2 regions of the Streptomyces sp. NPDC002520 genome follow, and region 2 is predicted to be linked to the other one. Evidence: riboswitches for the same ligand, from Rfam matches in the RefSeq annotation. Region 2 holds a riboswitch; the other holds the start of a gene.
What was found. A riboswitch is a leader RNA that binds a small molecule or an ion and turns the genes downstream of it on or off. The one in region 2 is predicted to bind ZMP and ZTP.
Positions count from the first base shown of each region.

Region 1 (7,234 bases), on a different contig from region 2:
GCCCTGCAGGTGCAGGTCGATGAGCATCGGGAAGTCGCGGGAGGGCAGGCAGTCGCCGTACCAGGAGGACTTGAGGGCGCCGCCGCGGCCGAAGACGTCCAGCAGGGGCAGTTCGAGCTTCATCTCGGGGGTGGGGACGCCGACGAGGACGACGGTGCCGGCCAGGTCGCGGGCGTAGAAGGCCTGCTTGTACGTCTCGGGCCGGCCGACCGCCTCGATGACGACGTCGGCGCCGAAGCCGCCGGTCAGCTCGCGGATGGCCTCGACCGGGTCGGTCTTCGCGGAGTTGACGGTGTGGGTGGCGCCCAGGGTGCGCGCCTTCTCCAGCTTCCGGTCGTCGATGTCGACGGCGATGATCTTCGCCGCGCCGGCGAGGTTCGATCCGGCGATGGCCGCGTCGCCGACGCCGCCGCAGCCGATGACGGCGACGGAGTCGCCGCGGCCGACGTTCCCGGTGTTGATCGCGGCGCCGATGCCGGCCATCACGCCGCAGCCGAGCAGTCCGGCCACGGCCGGGGAGACGGCCGGGTCCACCTTGGTGCACTGGCCGGCCGCGACGAGCGTCTTCTCGGCGAAGGCGCCGATGCCCAGGGCCGGGGAGAGTTCCTGACCGGTGGCGGCCAGGGTCATCTTCTGCTTCGCGTTGTGGGTGTTGAAGCAGTACCAGGGCCGGCCGCGCAGACAGGCCCGGCAGTTCCCGCACACCGCACGCCAGTTGAGGACGACGAAGTCACCCGGTGCCACATCGGTGACGCCCTCGCCGACCGACTCCACGACACCGGCGGCCTCGTGGCCGAGCAGGAAGGGGAAGTCGTCGGAGATTCCGCCCTGTTTGTAGTGCAGATCGGTGTGGCAGACCCCGCAGGCCTGGACACGTACGACGGCTTCGCCGGGCCCCGGATCCGGGACCACGATCGTCTCGACCCGTACGGGTTCGTCCTTGCCCGGTGCGATCACGCCGCGTACTTCCTGCGCCATGTGCCTGGCCCCTCTTCGTCGAATTGCCTACGGTGCCGACCCTACGCGCGACCCATCAGTAGGGACATGGACACGGGGTCAATAGTTGATCTTTCCATCTACCACCGGCAGGGCCCTGACCTTGGCCTGGACCGCGGCCTTGGCCGTGCCCGTGGCCGTGGCCGGACAGCGGTGAGGGCCGTCCCGGCGGGGACGGCCCTCGGATCCATGGGCGGATCAGGCACCTGCCCGGAGCACGAACCCGGGCGGCTCACGCGGGCGGGCGGCTCACCTGCACAGGCGACTCACGTGCGTTGCCGGCTCAGGCCTCGACGGCGGGGAGCAGGCCGGTCACGGGTGCGGCGAGGTCGGTGAGCTGGTGGAGTTCGTTCAGCCGGTTCAGTCCGCCGAGCTGGTCCAGTCCGCGCACCTGCTCGGTGACGGTCGGTACCTGGGCCCTGTGCTCGGCGGGGATGTCGCTGACGGCGAGCGAGTCCAGCGTGGTCATCGGGTTGATCTGCCCGGTGTTCGATGCGCCCGCGTCGGCCGCGTTCGCCATCGGTGCCGCGAGACCGGTGACACCGACGGCCAGACCGACTGCGGCGACGATACGTCGTGTTGAGATCATGCCTTCAGCAACGGTGCCGGACGCCGCACGGACACGGGCCCCGGGCCGCGCTCACCCGGGAGGCGGAGCACGGCGTCTGCGCTTGCCGTGGCCGTCGGGGCGGAGGAGGCTCGATGGTGGGGTCCGTGCGGTCCGCTCCCTGGCGGGCCGCGGGCGCCGGAAGGAGGTCCCGATGGGCACCGCGACAGGTTCCACCTTCGACACCGAGACACTGCGCCGGGGCATAGAGGGCAATACCGGGAACACGCTGCTCGCCCTCTACGCGGACAAGGCGGAGATCCTCATCATCGACCGCGACAGCCAGCCGAGCCACCCCAAGATCCTTCAGGGCCGCGGCCAGATAGCGGAGTTGCTCGACGACCTCTACAGCCGCGACATGACACACCACCTGGACCAGTGCGTCATCGAGGGCAACCGGGCCGCCTTCACCGAGTCCTGCGAGTACGAGGACGGCACCCGGGTCCTCGCCGAGTCGATGATCACGCTGGAAAACGGGAAGATCGCCCGACAGATACTGATCCAGGCATGGGACGAGTAGGGAGGAAGGTCGCGAGGGTCCAGGTCACCTCCCGGCTGACCTGGACCTTCTCGGCACGGGCGAGGCTGGGAAGGGCGGCGCGTCCGTCCCGCCCCCGGCAACCGGCCCCCGTTTCCGCGGCAGGTCTGCGCGCGACCGCCGCTCTGCTTCGTTCGATGCTGGCAGCGGCGCGCACTCGGCCCCGGCCCGCGTTGCCGCATCCCGCGCTGCCACGTCCGGCGGTGCCGCGTGCGGCGCGCACGCGCCACGGCCGGCCCCGGTGAGCCGCGCCGCACCCACCGCGTCGGTGCGGCTCGGGGCCCCGGTTACCCTGTACGCGGGCCGTGACTGGCGCTGAGGTGGAGTACCACCGGGGAGCGGTCCACGGTCGATGCCGCGCGCCTGGGCGATGAAGGTCAACCAGCTCAGGAGCGCAGATGACTCAGGCCCGCCTCATGGACGGCACCGCCCTCGCCCGCCGCATCGTCGAGGAGACCGCGAAGACGGCCGCCGATCTCACCGAGCGGACGGGCAGCGCGCCCTGTCTGGCCACGGTGCTCGTCGGCGAGGACCCGGCGTCCGTGACGTACGTACGCATGAAGCAGAACCGCTGCCGCGAGGCGGGCATCGAGTCCCGGCACGTGGCACTGCCCGCCTCCACGACCACCGCCGAACTCGTCGGCACCCTGCGGGAGTTGTCGGACGACCCGACGGTGCACGGCATCCTGCTCCAGCACCCGGTGGGCGACCACATCGACGAGCGGGCCGCGTTCGAGGCGATCGCCCCGCACAAGGACGTCGACGGGGTCACCTTCGCGTCCTTCGCCACGATGAGTTTCGGCCTGCCGGGCTTCGTCTCCTGCACTCCGGGCGGCATCATGCGGCTGCTCGACGAGTACGGCGTCGACCCGGCCGGGAAGCGGGCCGTGGTGGTGGGCCGCAGCGCGATCCTCGGCAAGCCGGTGGGCATGCTGCTCCTGGGCCGGGACGCGACGGTGACGTACTGCCACTCGCACACCGTCGACCTGTCGGCCGCGGTCCGCGAGGCGGACATCGTGGTCGCCGCCGTGGGCCGGCCGCGGCTGATCCGGGGAGGGGACGTCAAGCCGGGCGCGGTGGTGATCGACGCCGGTTACAACCCGGGGAACGTCGGCGACGTCGACTTCGACTCGGCGGTGGAGCGGGCCTCGCTGATCACGCCGGTGCCGGGCGGCGTCGGCCCGATGACGATCGCGACGCTGCTGGAACAGACCGTGACCGCCGCCGCCCGGCAGCTCGGCGTGTGATCCCTCGACGAGGCGTTCCGGTCCGCCCGGCTCGTGGCGCCGGCCGTCGTACGGCGCACAGCGCTGGACGCGCCGGGCGGCTGAGGCTCAGCCGTTGGTGATGACCATCCGGAAGCGGGCCTTGCCGGCCATCATCTTGTCGTAGGCCTCCCCCGCGCGCTCCAGCGGCACGGTCTCGGTGATCGGGCGGATGTTGTGCAGGGCGCTGAACTCCAGGGTGTCCTGCACGTCCTGGGCGGTACCGGACGGGTGACCGACGACCTTGCGGCCCGTCAGGAGCAGTTGAACCGGGGAGATGGCCATCGGTTCGACGTCGGCCCCGATGGCGACCAGTTCTCCGCGGGGCGCCAGGCCGTCCACGGTGGCGCTGATGGCCTGGGCGTTGCCCGCGGTGGCCAGGACGACATCGACGCCGCCGAGCGCCTGCAGTGACTCGGCGACGGGGGTGCCGGAGGTGCTGTCGACGTAGTGGTGGGCGCCGAGCTGCTTCGCGAAGTCGGCCTTCTCGGGGCCGCGGGCGATCGCCACGGTCTCGAAGCCCATCGCGACCGCGTACTGCACGCCGAGGTGCCCCAGGCCGCCGAGGCCGAGGACGGCGACCCGGTCGCCCGGCTCGGCGGAGCTGCGCCGCAGCCCGTTGAACGTGGTGACGCCCGCGCAGGCCATGGGCCCGGCGTCGACCGCGGACAGCGCGTCGGGGATGCGGGCCAGGGCGTCGCAGGGCGCGATCATCTTCTCGGCGAAGCCGCCGTCGTACGACCACCCGGGAACCTTCAGGCGTTCGCACACGATGAAGTCGCCCTTGCGGCACTGCCTGCAGTAGCCGCAACTGCCGCCGAACCAGCCGACCGTCACCCGGTCACCGGCCTGCCAGCCCCGCTCCGCCACCCCTTCGCCCAGTTCCTCGATGCGTCCGGCGACCTCGTGCCCGGGTACGTCCGGGAACGTCACGCCCGGCAGTGCCCCGTTCACGAACATGGCGTCGCTGTGGCAGATCCCGCAGGCCTCCACGGCGATCCTCACCTCTCCGCGTGCCGGCCGGGGCACCTCTCGCTCGACCAGTTCGAACGATCCGCCGGGGGCGGTCACCTGCGCGACTCGATAGGTAGGCATGCGTCTCTCCGGGAAACGGTACGAAGATCCTTCGGCGGCCCCTCACAGGCCACTCGGTCCAGCACACCAGCTCTGGGCCGATCGCGCGCGCCGAGCGCTTCCCGCCATCGGCGGTCGTACGGTCGCAGGCCCGGGGTGATCCGGTGCGGCGGGATCCTCAGCCGGCCTCCGGACGCCACCCCTCGGGCCGGAGCGTGCCGAGCAGCTGCCGCACGAGTTCGTCGACGACCTCGTCGAGGCTCGCGTCCACCCAGCCGGCGCTCCAGTCGTGCAGCAGGCCGTTGACGCTGCCGATAAAGGCCGTGGCCGCGAGCCGGTAGTCGCGCGGGGCCGCCTCGCCGCGGGCCACGGCCGCGTCGGCCTCGGAGCGGATCAGGTCGACCCAGCGGGCCCGGCGGGCCAGCCGCTGCTCCTCCAGGCGGGGGCTGACGCCGATGATCTCCACGAAGGCGATGCGGATGCGGCGCGGGTCGGAGGTGACGTCCCGGGCGTAGGCATGGAACAGCGCGGCGACGCGTTCGGCCAGCGGCAGCCCCTCGGCCGCCGCGAGCGCGTCCAGCACGGCCTGTTCCGCCCAGCCGTTGACCTCCAGGTGCAGCGCGGCGAGGACGTCCTCCAGGGTGCGGAACTCCTCGTAGAACTGGCGGGTGGACAGGCCGGCGGCCTGGCTCAGCGCGGCGACCGTGGTGGCGCGGAAGCCCGGGGTGTCGCCGAACAGGCGGAGCGCCGCGGCCAGGAAGCGGCGGCGCCTCTCGGCCTGCCGCTCCTCGGCGGACCTGCCGCCGTAGCGGCCCGTCGGCGCCCTGAGCCTGCCCGTCACGCATCCCCCTCCGTCCCGCCCCGATGCCCCAATGCCCCAACGCCCCAACGCCCCAACGCCCCAACGCCCCAATCTTGTCGTGCACACGTCTTGTCGAGAAGGCCGTCCCCTCCTTACTTTTCAGTAAGTTCACTGTGAAAGCGTCCGTGTTCAGATTCCCCCGAGGAAGGAGAGCAGTCATGCCTGCCTCCAGAACCAGGCACCTCTGCTCCGTGGCCGCCGCCCTCCTGCTGACCGTCGTCGGCCCGGCGACCGCCGCCTCCGCAGCCTCCCCCACCGCGTCCGACGCCTCGGGCCTGCGCGAGGTGCTGTTCGTCGGCAACAACTGGGACGGCACCGCCGATGTCATCAAGTCCTCCGGCGACTTCGCGAAGGTCGGCCGGGTCGACGTCATCCCGGACAAGGACCGGCGGATGGCGGAGATCAACGCGGATCCCGTCAAGTGGATCTACTTCATGGCGATCCGCAACAGCGTCGGCGAGGGGCACGACCAGTTCGCCGACGACATGTACTCCACTCCGGACGGCAGATCGGTGGTGGTCTCCCGGCCGAGCTTCGCCGACGTCGTCTCGATCGACCTCGCCACCGGAAAGCTCAACTGGCGCTTCCCCGTGGCCGGTTACCGCGCCGACCACATGGCGGTCTCACCCGACGGCACCCGCGTCGCCGTCTCCGCGTCGACGGCGAACACCGTGCACGTGCTGGACATCGACACCGGCAAGCAGCTGGGGTCGTTCGCGACCGGCGACAAGCCGCACGAGAACATCTTCACCAAGGACGGCAAGTACATCTGGAACATGTCCATCGGGGACGTCAACACCGCCCTCGACGACCCCGTTTGGGACTGGACCAAGGGCGACCGGCACATCACGGTCGTGGACGCGACGACGTACAGGGAGGTCAAGGTCATCGACATGCGTCAGCGGCTGGACGCCTTCGGGCTGAAGAACTTCTCCGACGCGGTGCGCCCGGCCGTCTTCTCCCCCGACGAGTCGAAGCTGTACTTCCAGGTGTCGTTCTTCAACGGCTTCCTGGAGTACGACGTCGCCGCCGACAAGATCACCAGGATGAAGACGCTGCCGAAGAACCCGGCCACCAGCGAGGACCGCACCACCTGGGTCAACGACTCACGCCACCACGGCCTGTCGATGAACCCCGCGGGCACCAAGCTGTGCGTCGCGGGCACCATGGACGACTACGCCACCGTGGTCGACCGCGCCTCCCTCCAGGAGGGCCCGCTGATCACCACGTCCAAGCCGTACTGGGCCACGGTCAGCGGTGACGGCAAGGACTGCGTCGTCTCCGAGAGCGGCGCCGACCAGGTCACGGCGATCGACTTCGCGACCGGCGAGAAGGTGGTGTCCGTGCCGGTCGGAGACCACCCGCAACGTGTACGGCTGGGCCACGTACCGGCCGACTGGAGCGGCCCATCCGCTGGTTAGTATCGAAATGTGCTTAATAGTCCGCCTTGTAGATATTTGGGCGTTTTCTTGCGCGTTGGATGGATTCGGTCGGTGCAACTGAGTCAATCTCGCTCCATGGCATCGGCCATCACCCGACCCGATACGCGCAAGGAGCACATGCATGAGTCCTGAGAACAGGACGGCCCGGCTGCTGGGGCCGCTGGCGCGAACCAGCTTCAAGAAGGCAGGTACGCTGGCCTCGTTCACGGTGGTCATGGCAGTGGGCCTGGTCGGCCCCGCCGCGGCGGCCGCACAGAACATGTCGAGCCACGGATCCGTCCAGGGCGGCGGCGACAAGTGCAAGTCGAGTCACCGTTCGGCCGAGCTCGGCGGTGGCGGCGGCGGCGAGCGCGGCTGCACGGGGCCGACCGGCCCGACCGGCCCGAGAGGCAAGACCGGCCCCACCGGCCCGACCGGCCCGGCCGGAGAGACCGGCGCGACCGGCCCCAC
Region 1 is NZ_JBSFXG010000008.1:87,452-94,685, reverse strand. Features, by position in the region: gene ACWD5D_RS14200 (S-(hydroxymethyl)mycothiol dehydrogenase) at 1-978, opposite strand, end outside; gene ACWD5D_RS14195 (hypothetical protein) at 1,280-1,585, opposite strand; gene ACWD5D_RS14190 (nuclear transport factor 2 family protein) at 1,758-2,123, shown strand; ZMP/ZTP riboswitch at 2,437-2,517, shown strand; gene ACWD5D_RS14185 (bifunctional 5,10-methylenetetrahydrofolate dehydrogenase/5,10-methenyltetrahydrofolate cyclohydrolase) at 2,540-3,388, shown strand; gene ACWD5D_RS14180 (alcohol dehydrogenase) at 3,476-4,501, opposite strand; gene ACWD5D_RS14175 (TetR/AcrR family transcriptional regulator) at 4,659-5,321, opposite strand; gene ACWD5D_RS14170 (YncE family protein) at 5,501-6,763, shown strand; gene ACWD5D_RS14165 (collagen-like triple helix repeat-containing protein) at 6,906-7,234, shown strand, end outside.
Region 1: linked by a shared signal. The riboswitch ahead of ACWD5D_RS14185 (bifunctional 5,10-methylenetetrahydrofolate dehydrogenase/5,10-methenyltetrahydrofolate cyclohydrolase) and the one ahead of ACWD5D_RS13015 (glycine hydroxymethyltransferase) in region 2 are both predicted to bind ZMP and ZTP.

Region 2 (7,234 bases):
CTACGCCCTGTGGTTCCCGCGCCCGCATCTGCTGGGCTTCTGGCTCGTCGACGCGGACGGGCACCGTTACACACGCAAGGTGCGGACCGCGGGGCCGACGCTGCTGTGGGCCCACGGGACGTCCGACGACGTGACGCTGCGGTTGGAGGGGGTGGCGTCCAGAGCGCGGGCCGTGAAGATCGCGAAGTCGCTCGAGTCGGCACCGGGAGAGCCGTCGAAGTAGTGCCGGTGAGGTGGGAACCCCGACGGGCCGGGCGGTGTACCAGAAGTGACGGGCGGCTCGGCGGAGAGCCGCAGGGGGGCGCGGCGGCCGGAGCGGGGCTGGCACTGGCGCTGCGGCCCGTCGCGGCACTGGTGATACGGGCGTGGCGACGGCGGGAGCGGGAGTCGGGGCCTCGGCAGGAACTGCGGGACCTGTGAGACGGAGGCTGCGAGTGGGAGGGGGATATGGAGGGGGATATGGAGGGGGATGCATGGGGTCGCACGATGGGCTGAGCGTGTGGGTCGGCAGACGCACAGTGTCGTGGCTCGCCCGGCTTGTGCCGTGGTCGGCACTGGTGGCACTGGTGGCGCTGGTCGCCGGCCCGCCGGCCTATGCCGCACCCGGGCCGGCCGGCGATGGGCCCGACCTGGCGCTGATCGTCTCGGGCGACACCGGGCGGACACGGACGCTGCGCTCCGGCGAGCCGGAGTTCGCTCGCCTCCGGGAGCTGCTGCAGCCGACCTACGTGGGCACGGAGCGGGTGCCGCAGTCCTGGGCCGACGGGCGGTATCCGGCGGTGCGCGTCACGGTGCTCTGGGGCCTGACGGGCGTCGGGGGCTGGCCGCAGACACGGCGAGCGCCGGGCGGAGACGTCGCCATGGAGCGGCAGGACCAGCTGTTCGTCGCGGCCGACGGCACAGCCTGGGTGCGTTCGGACCTCTCGCCGGACGTGATGGACGACGACATCCGCTGGCATCGGGCGCCGGAGACGGTGTTCCGGCAACTGGACCGTGCGGGCCTGCTGGGCTCCGGCGCCCAGTCGGCGGACGACCGCGGGCAAGTGCCGGACGGTGTCTGGTGGGCAGTGTCCGGCCTGGTGGTCGGTGTCACCGGAGGGCTCCTGATACGCCGCGCGGCGGGCCGGCTCGGTGCCGGTCCGCCGCGGAAGGAACCGCGTCAGCAGCTGATCGACCTCTAGAGTCGCGGATCCTTGACAGCTCAAAAGGGTGTGGGCGTCAGCCCAGGTCGACCTCCGGGTAGAGCGGGAAGCCCGCCACGAGGTCGGTCGCGCGCTGGGCGATCTCCTCGGCGACCTTCTCGTCCAGGACGTGCGACGCCTTGGACGGGGCGCCCGACTTGGTCGTGCCCGGCTCGGTGGTGGTGAGGACGCGGTCGATGAGGCCGGCGACCTCGTCCATCTCCGCGGTGCCCAGGCCGCGCGTGGTCAGCGCCGGGGTGCCGATGCGGATGCCGGAGGTGTACCAGGCGCCGTTCGGGTCGGCCGGGATGGCGTTGCGGTTGGTGACGATGCCGGAGTCGAGGAGCGCGGCCTCGGCCTGGCGGCCGGTGAGGCCGTAGGAGCCGGCCACGTCGATCAGGTTGAGGTGGTTGTCCGTGCCGCCGGTGACCAGCGTGGCGCCGCGCCGCATGAGGCCTTCGGCGAGGGCGCGGGAGTTGTCGACGATGCGCTGGGCGTAGTCCTGGAAGGAAGGCTGCCGGGCCTCGGCGAAGGCGACGGCCTTCGCGGCCATGACGTGCGGGAGCGGGCCGCCGAGGACCATCGGGCAGCCGCGGTCGACCTGGTCCTTGAGGGAGTCGTCGCACAGGACCATGCCGCCGCGCGGACCGCGCAGCGACTTGTGGGTCGTCGTGGTGACGATCTGGGCGTGCGGGACCGGGTCGAAGTCGCCGGTCAGGACCTTGCCGGCGACCAGGCCCGCGAAGTGGGCCATGTCGACCATGAGGGTCGCGCCGACCTCGTCGGCGATCTCGCGCATGATCCGGAAGTTCACCAGACGGGGGTACGCCGAGTAGCCCGCGACGATGATCAGCGGCTTGAACTCGCGAGCCTGGGCGCGCAGTGCCTCGTAGTCGATCAGGCCGGTGACCGGGTCGGTGCCGTAGGAGCGCTGGTCGAACATCTTGCCGGAGATGTTCGGGCGGAAGCCGTGGGTGAGGTGGCCGCCGGCGTCCAGGGACATGCCGAGCATGCGCTGGTTGCCGAAGGCCTGGCGCAGGTCGGCCCAGTCGGCCTCGGAGAGCTCGTTGACCTGGCGGACGCCGGCCTTCTCCAGGGCGGGCGCCTCGACGCGGTCGGCGAGGACGGCCCAGAAGGCGACGAGGTTGGCGTCGATGCCGGAGTGCGGCTGGACGTAGGCGTGCCGGGCACCGAAGAGCGCCTTGGCGTGCTCGGCGGCGAGGGACTCGACGGTGTCGACGTTGCGGCAGCCGGCGTAGAAGCGGCGGCCGATCGTGCCCTCGGCGTACTTGTCGCTGAACCAGTTGCCCATCGCCAGCAGCGTGGCCGGGGAGGCGTAGTTCTCGGAGGCGATCAGCTTGAGCATCTCGCGCTGGTCGTGCACCTCCTGGCCGATCGCGTCGGCGACGCGCGGTTCGACGGCGCGGATGACGTCGAGGGCGGCGCGGAAGGCGGTGGATTCGCTGGAGAGAGGCTGCTGCTCTGGCATGGGGACCTCCGGACGGTGTGCGTACAGCGTTCACGTTCGGCCCAGGCGCACGGCACTGATTTCCACGGGCCGCTCCCCGATGGTCCGTCCCATCCCAGCGCGCCAGTCACGACCCGCAGCCAGCCTACCGGCCACGCCGGGCGGACTCGGCCGGACGTCCACCATGCGGGCGACGGCCCGCCGACCGTCGCGGTCGGCCATCGCGGTCGGCCGTCGGGGCGACCATCGCGGTCGGCCATCGGGTCGGCCGTCGCGGTCGCCTCTGACAGTCGCCTCTCACGGAAGAGGACTCGAACCGGTGTCCCGGTCGTCCCCATCCGTTCCCGGGGGCGGCCTGCGCCCGGCGTCGTCATCCGTCGCGGCCGAGAGCCCGGGTTTCGGCGGATCAGTCAGGCCAGCCCACCCATCCGGCGGTCAGAGGATCACGTGCGGCAAGAAGCGGGCGTACTCGTCGGTGATCAGGCCCGAGGACTCGCGGATGCCGAGGCCCGCCGCCTCGTCCTGGACGACCCAGGCGCCGAGGACCACGTGGTTGCCTTCGAAGGCGGGCAGCGGGGCGAGCTGCTGGTAGCAGCAGGACTCGTCCCGTACGACGGCGGGGGCGCCCGGCTCGTGCACGGTCACACCCGCGCCCTCGCGGCCGAGCAGGGGCTTGGCGACGTAGCCGGCCGTCCCGGTCAGCTCGCGCGGGCCGTCCAGGTAGGCGGGCAGCAGGTTGGGGTGGCCGGGGTACAGCTCCCAGAGGATCGCCAGCAGGGCCTTGTTGCTCAGCAGCATCTTCCAGGCGGGCTCGATCCACATCGTGGAGCCGGTGCCGCCGCCGTTGTCGAGCGTGTCCAGGACGTGCCCGGCGAAGGCGTCGGTGGTGAGCCACTCCCAGGGGTACAGCTTGAAGATGCCGCGGATGAAGCGGAGGCGGTTGTCGACGAAGCGGCCGGAGAGGGGGTCCCAGCCGATCTCCTCCATGGAGATCCAGTCGGTCTCCAGACCTGCCTGTTCGGCGGTCTCCTTCAGATAGGCGACCGTCATCAGGTCCTCGCCGAGTTCGTCGGCGGCGGAGTGCGCGAAGTGCAGGGGGCTGCCGGGCGGGAGCAGGGCGGCCTGCCCCCGCCAGGCGTCGACCAGCCGTTCGTGCAGGGAGTTCCACTGGTCGGCGCCGGGGAAGCGCTCCTCCATCCAGAACCACTGCGGGGAGGCGGCCTCCACCAGCGAGGTGGGGGTGTCGGCGTTGTACTCCAGCATCTTCGCCGGGCCGGCGCCGTCGTAGCGGAGGTCGAAACGGCCGTAGACGGAAGGGAGTTCGGCGCGCCGGTGCCAGGCCTCGGTGACGGCCTCGGCGACGCGCGGGTCGGTGATGCCGAGGTCGGCGAGGCGGCCGGTGACGACGATGCGCCCGGCGGCGGCCAGGCACATGCGGTGCAGTTCCTCGACGGTCTCCTCCAGCGCCTCGATCTCCTCCAGGGAGAAGACGTAGTAGGCGCTCTCGTCCCAGTAGGGGCGCAGGGAGCCGTCGGGGTGGCGGGTCAGGGGGTATACGAGCCCCTGTTCCTCGACGGTCTGCTGCCAGCCGGGGCGGGGGGTGATGGTACGGCGTTCCATGCGACGGTTTCCGGTCCGGTTCCCGGTCAGCCGCCGGAGCTGCCGTGGCCGCCGCCGAAGCCGCCGCGGTGGACACCGCTGTGGCCGGAACCGGAGGAACTGCCCGAGCCCGAGCGCGGCTTGACGAAGGAGCCGCCGTCGACCCAGGAGCCCTTCTTCTTGCCGCCGTAGTACCAGCCGCCGTTCAGCGACGCCTTGGTCGACTTGCAGTTCTTGTCGGAGACGACCTTGTAGCCCTTGGCGAGGTTGTAGCTGCCCCGGTCGACACAGCGCTTGTCCGGGTCGGACGAGCAGGCGGTCAGGGCGGCGGCGAGCAGGCCCATGCCGCCGAGGACGACCGTGGTGGAGCGCAGTTGCCTGCGGATCTGTGGGCGTGCGTGCGCCATCGGTGTCTCCCCCGTCGGATGTGGTGCGGTGTGCGTCGGCCAGCCTAGAGATCGGTGTGAGTGTCCGTGCAGGGGACCCCGTGTTCTCCTGCTCCCCTAAAGTCGCTTCGTGCTGTTTGGAATGGTGTGCGCGCTTGGCGCGGCGGTCTGCTTCGGTACGGCGACCGTGTTGCAGGCGATGGCCGCGCGGGCGGCGGGTGCGCAGGGGGGCGAGGGCGGTGAGGCCGCGCTGCTGCTGCGGGCGCTCAGGCAGTGGCGCTACCTCGCCGGTCTCGCGCTGGACGGGCTCGGGTTCCTGCTGCAGATCGCCGCGCTGCGCTCGGTGCCGATCTACGCGGTGGGCGCGGCGCTGGCCGCGAGCCTCGCGGTGACGGCGGTGGTGGCGGCCCGGCTGCTGCGGGTGCGGCTGAGCGGGGTGGAGTGGGCCGCGGTCGGGGTGGTGTGCGCGGGTCTCGCCATGCTCGGGCTGGCCTCGGGGACGGAGGGCGACCGGAGCGCGCCCGGCTGGCTGAAGTACGCGATGGTGGTGGCGGCCGTCGGGGTTCTGCTGCTCGGTGCGGTCGGGGGGCGGCTGTCCGGGCGGACACGGGCGCTGCTGCTCGGTCTCGGCGCGGGGTTCGGCTTCGGGGTGGTCGAGGTGGCGGTACGCCTCATCGACTCCCTCCGCCCCGCCGACCTGTTCACCAACCCCGCGACCTACGCCCTCCTCCTCGGCGGCGGCTCCGCGTTCGTCCTCCTCACCTCGGCCCTCCAGCGCGGCTCCGTCACGACGGCGACGGCCGGCATGGTCATCGGCGAGACGGTCGCTCCCGCGGCGGTCGGTGTGATCTGGCTCGGCGACAGGACGAGGGAGGGGCTGACGTGGCTGGCCGCGCTCGGCTTCGCCGTCGCGGTGGTGGGGGCGCTGGCCCTGGCACGGTTCGGGGAGGCGCCGGTGGTGGAGGAGACGGTGCCGGAGGAGGCGGTGCGCTGAGGTCCGGGGCGGCGTTCGCCTATGGGGCTGCGGGGCGGCGTTCGCCTATGGGGCTGCGGGGCGGCGTTCGCCCACGGGGCTGCCGGGCGGCGTTCGCCCACGGGCGGGCGCGGGGTCGTGTGCGGTCGGCGGTGTTTTCACCCGCGGGTCAGGGCAGCACCCTGCACAGCGCCTCCAGGGTTCCCGCCCAGGCACTCTCCGGTGGGGTTCCGTAGCCGACCACCAGGGCGTCCATCGGCTCGGCGACAGCCAGCTCGTGGCGATGGGTGGAGAGGCCCTGGAGGGCGAGGCCCTGCCAGGCGGCGGCCTGGACCACGGAGGCTTCCGTGCCGGGCGGCAGGCTCAGGACGGCATGCAGGCCGGCGGCGATGCCGCTGACACGGATCTCGGGGGCGCGGTCGGCGACGGCCGCGGTGAGGGCGTCGCGGCGGCGGCGGTAGCGCAGGCGGGCGGAGCGGATGTGGCGGTCGTACGCGCCGGAGGTGATGAACTCGGCCAGGGTCAGCTGGTCCAGCACACCGCAGGAGTCGATGCGGCCCTTGGCCGCGGTCGCTTCCTCTCGCAGGGACGGCGGCAGCACCATCCAGCCCAGCCGCAGCCCGGGGGCGAGGGACTTGCTGGCGGTGCCGAGGTGGACGACCCGGTCGGGGGCGAGGCCCTGGAGGGCGCCGACGGGCTGGCGGTCGTAGCGGAACTCGCCGTCGTAGTCGTCCTCCAGGACCAGCCCACCGGTCCGCCGCGCCCAGTCCACGACGGCGGTCCGCCGGTCGGGGTGCAGCGGCACACCCATCGGGAACTGGTGGGCGGGGGTCAGGAGAACCGCTCCCTCGTCGGCCAACGCGCCGGTGTCCGTGCCGAGTCGGTCGTACGGCAGCGGGGGCGTCTGCAGCCCCGCGTCGCGCAGCAGCGCCCGGTGTTCGTCGAGCCCGTACGACTCCACGGCCACCGCCCGCACCCCGCGCGCCCGCAGCACCCTGCCGAGGATCTGCAGCGCGTGGGAGAAGCCCGCGGTGATCACGATCGACTCGGGGTCGGCGCGCACGCCCCGGGCGCGGGCGAGGTAGCCGGCGAGGGCGGTGCGCAGTTCGCGGGTGCCGCGCGGGTCGCCGTAGCCGAGGGCCTGGAAGGGCGCCGTGGCCAGGGCGCGGCGGGCGGCCTTGAGCCATTCGGTGCGCGGGAACGCGGCGAGGTCGGGGGTGCCGGGGAGGAGGCTGTGGGCGGGGGTGCCCGGTTCCCGGCGCGGCGGTGCCGTCTCGGGGGCCTTCGGCGCGGGCACGGCTTGCTCGGCGACCCGGGTGCCGGAGCCCTGGCGGGCGGTGAGCCAGCCCTCGGCGACCAGGTCGGCGTAGGCCTCGGCGACGGTGTTGCGGGCGATGCCGAGGTCGGCGGCGAGGGAGCGGGAGGAGGGGAGCCGGGTGCCGGGGGCGAGCCGGCCGGTGCGGGCCGCGTCGCGCAGCGCGTCGGTCAGGCCGCGCCGCAGCCCGTTGGTACCGGCGGGTTCCAGGTGGAGGTCGACACCGAAAGCGGCCCATGGTTTCGCCATGGAAATGGACCATACTCCTGGGCTTTCCCGCTCCTAGAGTCGAAGCATGACCACAGCACAGGA
Region 2 is NZ_JBSFXG010000007.1:111,334-118,567, reverse strand. Features, by position in the region: gene ACWD5D_RS13025 (hypothetical protein) at 1-223, shown strand, start outside; gene ACWD5D_RS13020 (hypothetical protein) at 474-1,181, shown strand; gene ACWD5D_RS13015 (glycine hydroxymethyltransferase) at 1,219-2,670, opposite strand; ZMP/ZTP riboswitch at 2,703-2,790, opposite strand; gene ACWD5D_RS13010 (glutathionylspermidine synthase family protein) at 3,085-4,269, opposite strand; gene ACWD5D_RS13005 (hypothetical protein) at 4,296-4,655, opposite strand; gene ACWD5D_RS13000 (DMT family transporter) at 4,777-5,628, shown strand; gene pdxR (MocR-like pyridoxine biosynthesis transcription factor PdxR) at 5,777-7,171, opposite strand; gene ACWD5D_RS12990 (carboxymuconolactone decarboxylase family protein) at 7,218-7,234, shown strand, end outside.